DNA from 2 places in the Drancourtella sp. An12 genome. Region 1 is predicted to be linked to the other one. Evidence: riboswitches for the same ligand, from Rfam matches in the RefSeq annotation. Region 1 holds a riboswitch; the other holds the start of a gene.
What was found. Region 1 has a riboswitch for glycine ahead of B5E64_RS06925 (GrdX family protein). Riboswitches for the same ligand answer to the same signal wherever they lie in the genome.
Positions count from the first base shown of each region.

Region 2: it holds a riboswitch for glycine, as region 1 does, so the genes downstream of both, glyA (serine hydroxymethyltransferase) here and B5E64_RS06925 (GrdX family protein) in region 1, are expected to answer to the same signal.

Region 1 is NZ_NFLO01000005.1:64,009-66,420, reverse strand. Features, by position in the region: gene B5E64_RS06930 (glycine/sarcosine/betaine reductase component B subunit) at 1-549, opposite strand, end outside; gene B5E64_RS06925 (GrdX family protein) at 620-1,003, opposite strand; glycine riboswitch at 1,116-1,215, opposite strand; gene B5E64_RS06920 (sodium:alanine symporter family protein) at 1,369-2,412, opposite strand, start outside.
Region 2 is NZ_NFLO01000002.1:116,606-119,017, forward strand. Features, by position in the region: gene B5E64_RS02875 (AEC family transporter) at 1-903, shown strand, start outside; glycine riboswitch at 1,144-1,246, shown strand; gene glyA (serine hydroxymethyltransferase) at 1,369-2,412, shown strand, end outside.

The sequences.
Region 1 (2,412 bases):
TCCATATGTTTCATATACTTTTGTTTCATCCGGTGTGAGTTCTCTTGCAAGTTCACCGAGATATACAGCAACACGGAAACCTGCGAAACGTACCGCTGCTTCATATTCATGCTGTTTGATTCCGTCAACCGGCTCACATACAACAACAAAGTTATTCAGTTTGGAGAATGGTGTGTAGTCAGCTCCCGGGCCTGTCATATCGATGATACCTTCCTGGAATCCGACAATCTTACCTGCTGTTACGACAGCCATTCCCTTTAATGCGTATGTTTTTCCTTCGCCGACTGTATCAACTTTGGAAATAACTCCCGGGAAAACTCCTCCGCGTCCTTCAACCTTTACACGAGGTTCGATAACGTCTTTTACCGGTGTGATTCTTACGCTTTCTCCCGGTCTTGCGATGTCAAATTTTACGCTTTTGATGTGCTCGTCCTCAAGGACAACTTCTTTTACAGCTTCTTCGGATACATAAAGAACACCGTCTTCAATTCTAGACTCAGTGCCAAACTGGATGTCCTTGATAAAAATGTGTCCAACTTCTAATCTCACTGTAATTCCCTCCTTCTAAATAATGAAATCTATGCCCCAAAGTACCCCAGTACTTTATAGCCTTTTTCTTTTACCAGGCATCTGCCGACGGAAGTGCACTGGATATTAATGTGTAATCAATCAGCCTGAAATCTTCATAAACCTGCGGTGCATATTTATCCGATTTGAACTGAAACTTGCTGACGGAGGCAATGGCCCGTTCGATAATTTCAATTCCCATCAGGTCTGTCTCGCCGCTCTTTCGGGAAACCATTACTGATTTGTAAGGTGTTTCATTCGGCTTAACACTTCCGGAAAGCGGATGCGTTAAGAGCTTGTACCCTTTACATACTTCTTCTTTTACTTTTTTCAAAACATCTTCATATGAGCAGTCATAAAACTCCACATCATGATCCTGCCCGAGCTTTTCACGAACGAGCGGGTTGTTTGTTATAATTCTATAATCCTTCTTCATGGCTCCACCTATTAAAAAAGGACGGCTGACTTCCGCCGAAGCAGAATACAAGGCCGCCCTTCTGTCTTATGTATGTCATCCTGATATATTTGTCATACACGATTCAGAATGTGGTCCTTTCCCTGATCCTTTTGCCTGAAAGTTTCACCTTTGGTCTGTAAGGTTTGCATCTTCGGCGGTTCATTTGCGAACTCTCTCGCAGGAAAAATCATCCCACTATTCAATTGTCATATGCGCAGAATATGTCTTTCACAATTCTGTTTAGAGTATACCACATCGATTTATAGATTTCCAGCTTTTTATTCGATTTGCACATAGTTTTTTTCTATAAACCGTTTCTCTTGGTCATGTTGATACGCTCTTTGTTATTTTTTCTTCTTTCTCTGAAGCTCAGGATGCTTCGGCAGGAAGTTTTTAAAGTAATCGTCGTGGGTCTTCTTGATCATACCGCTCAATGCAAAGAGGGCGATAATGTTAGGAACAACCATCATACTGTTGAAGCAGTCTGCCATATTCCATACAAGGTCAACCTGTGCAAGAGAACCAAGTACTACACATACACAAACGAGAACCGAATAAACCGGAACTGCTTTTGGTCCAAAGAGATACTTGATATTCGCTTCTCCGAAGAAGTACCATCCGATAATGGTAGATGAAGCGAAGAAGAACATACAGATCGCAATAAAGATCTCTCCGCCTTTTCCATAAAGAGTCGAATACGCAAACTGGCTGAGTGCTGCTGCGGAATATCCGCCTTCAACCACTTCATAGGACTTCGGAAGCGCCTGAGTTGTTACAATAACGAGAGCTGTCATTGTAAGAACGATAAACGTATCAATGAATACACCTGTCATTGCCACAAATCCCTGCTCTACCGGATGATCTACCTTTGCAACCGCATGTGCATGAGGTGTGGAACCCATACCGGCTTCGTTGGAGAACAGTCCTCGTGCAACACCTTTTGTAATCGCCTTGGAAACTGTAGCACCGATCGCACCGCCTGTGATAGCATCAGGTGCAAATGCGCCTACAATAATCTGCTCAAATGCCAGAGGAATATTTCTCCAGTTATAGATAATAATAATCAGAGAACCGACAATGTAAAGTGCCGCCATAAAAGGAACCATAAGCTCGGTAACTTTTGCAATACGTTTCATTCCGCCTGTAAAAATGAACAATGCAATAACCGCTACAACTACACCTGTGATCCACTGCGGAATACCAAATGCCGTATGGAAAGAAGATGCGATAGAGTTAGACTGAACTGCATTACCCATGAAACCAAGTGCGAAAATCAGAAGTACCGCAAAAATCGCTGCAAGCACTCTGCCGAATGTACCTTTGAATGCTGCGCGAATGTAGTAAACAGGTCCACCTGTTACAATTCCGTCGCTGCCGACTTTCTTGTA
Region 2 (2,412 bases), on a different contig from region 1:
TTTGAAAATATGCTGACGATGCAGGGGATGATGTTCTTCTTTGTGATCGTTGGATTTATCGTAAGAAAAAGAGGAATAGTAGGCACGACAGGAAGGTTGAACATGGTGGATCTGTGTCTGTATGTGCTGCTGCCGTTTAACATTTTTCATGCGTTTCTTGTACAGCCCCATCATGATGTCTGGAAGCCGGTTGTCATGACGGTGCTGTTATCCGTGCTGTATAATATGATATCTGTGGCGTCAGCGTTTCTGTTGTACAAAAAAACAGATGAGGAAAAGAGAAAGCCGCTCCGGTACGGGACGATTGTTTCTAACGGCGGCTTTCTGGGAAATCCGGTAATTGAAAGTATTTACGGGACGTCCGGGCTTTTGTATGCGTCAGTCTTCATGCTTCCGGTCCGGGTGGTCATGTGGTCGGTTGGCGTCTCCTGCTTTCTGCCGGGCCGGAAAAAGAATGTGTTGAAAAAGGTTGTCACTCATCCCTGCATTGTTTCAATTTATCTGGGGCTGATCGTTATGCTCCTTCCGATATCCTGGCCGGACTTTTTTACCCGGGCGGCGGAAGGCTTAAGCAGCGCCAATACACCCATGAGTATGATGCTGATCGGAATGATGCTTGCGGAGATGGATCCAAGAGGATTGATTGACCGTACCATGGTATTTTATGCGGCAGTCCGCCTTGTATTGATCCCGGCGGTCGTCTTTGCTCTGACAGCCTTTCTTCCGGTGGATCCGGTGCTGCGGGGGATTACCGTAATCATGGCCGGAATGCCGGCGCCTGTCACAACAGCACTTCTTTCTTCCAAATACCATGGGGATGAGCGGTATGCGACGGGGATGATTTTCCTCAGTACGCTGCTGTCGCTTCTGACACTCCCGCTCTGGTGTCTGGTGCTTGGTTAAGAAGGAAAATGTATAAAGAAAAACGATAAACAAGAAGAAATTGTCTACAAAATAACTGTCAAAATATTAACTGACAAGTTTATTATTTAACACTTGACTCTGGAGTAAGTGAATTTTATAATAACTTTAAAGTTGAATGATGAACCTGTGAGATACCACTATAGCGCAGTGTGCGGCGCGGGAATGATAGCCGGAGCCGAAGGGGCATGCAAGAAACTCTCAGGCAAAAGGAACAGGTTCGGACAACACTCTGGAGAACAATATGATTGTACCGAAGAAGTAATCTGGCGTGCAGCACAGCACTGCTGGATAATCTTTCAGGTAAAAGGACAGAGGCAGATGAAAGGACTTCTCATGATGGAGAAGTTACTTGATCTGCTTTTTTTGTTGCCCCGGATTTTCGGCCGGAATCCGTATCGACAGAAAAAGCAAGAATATTGATTTGAGGAGGAAATACGTATGAGTATGGTAGGAGATGTTACGAACTACATCAAAGAGTACGATCCGGAAGTCGGCGGGGCTCTGGAACAGGAACTTGGAAGGCAGAGAAGAAATCTGGAGCTGATCGCATCGGAAAATATAGTAAGCCCGGCGGTGATGCTTGCGATGGGGACGGTCCCGACAAACAAGTATGCGGAAGGATATCCGGGGAAACGGTATTACGGAGGCTGTGAATATGTAGATGTGATTGAAAATCTGGCAATCGAGCGTGCAAAACAGCTGTTTGGATGCGAACATGCCTGTGTGCAGCCACATTCGGGGGCAAGCGCCAATATTGCGGTTTATCAGGCCTTTCTGAAGCCGGGAGATACGGTGATGGGACTCAATCTGGACCATGGCGGACACCTGACCCACGGCTCACCGGTGAATATGTCCGGAATTCTTTATCATTTTGTACCATACAGCATCAATGAAGAAGGATTTCTGGACTACGATGAAATCCGAAAGACAGCACTGGAATGCAAACCGAAGATGATTGTTGCAGGGGCGTCTGCATATCCAAGAGAGATCCGGTTTGACCGGTTTGCGGAGATTGCGAAAGAAGTGGGCGCCGTTTTGTTTGTGGATATGGCGCATATTGCCGGACTGGTTGCGGCCGGACTCCATCAGAGCCCGGTTCCTTATGCAGATGTGGTGACAACGACCACCCACAAGACGCTGCGGGGACCAAGAGGCGGCATGATCATGTGCAAGGAAGAACACGCAAAGGCCATCAACAAGGCGGTATTTCCAGGAACCCAGGGTGGGCCTTTGATGCATATCATCGCCGCGAAGGCAGTCTGCTTTGGGGAAGCGTTAAAACCGGAATTCAAGACCTATCAGGAACAGATTTTAAAGAATGCAAAAGCACTGGCTGAAGCACTGAAGGAAGAAGGCTTCAACCTGGTCAGCGGCGGAACGGACAACCATCTGATGCTGGTCGATCTTCAGAATATGAATATTACCGGAAAAGAACTGCAGCGCCGTCTGGACGAGGTTTATATTACAGTCAATAAAAACGCGGTGCCA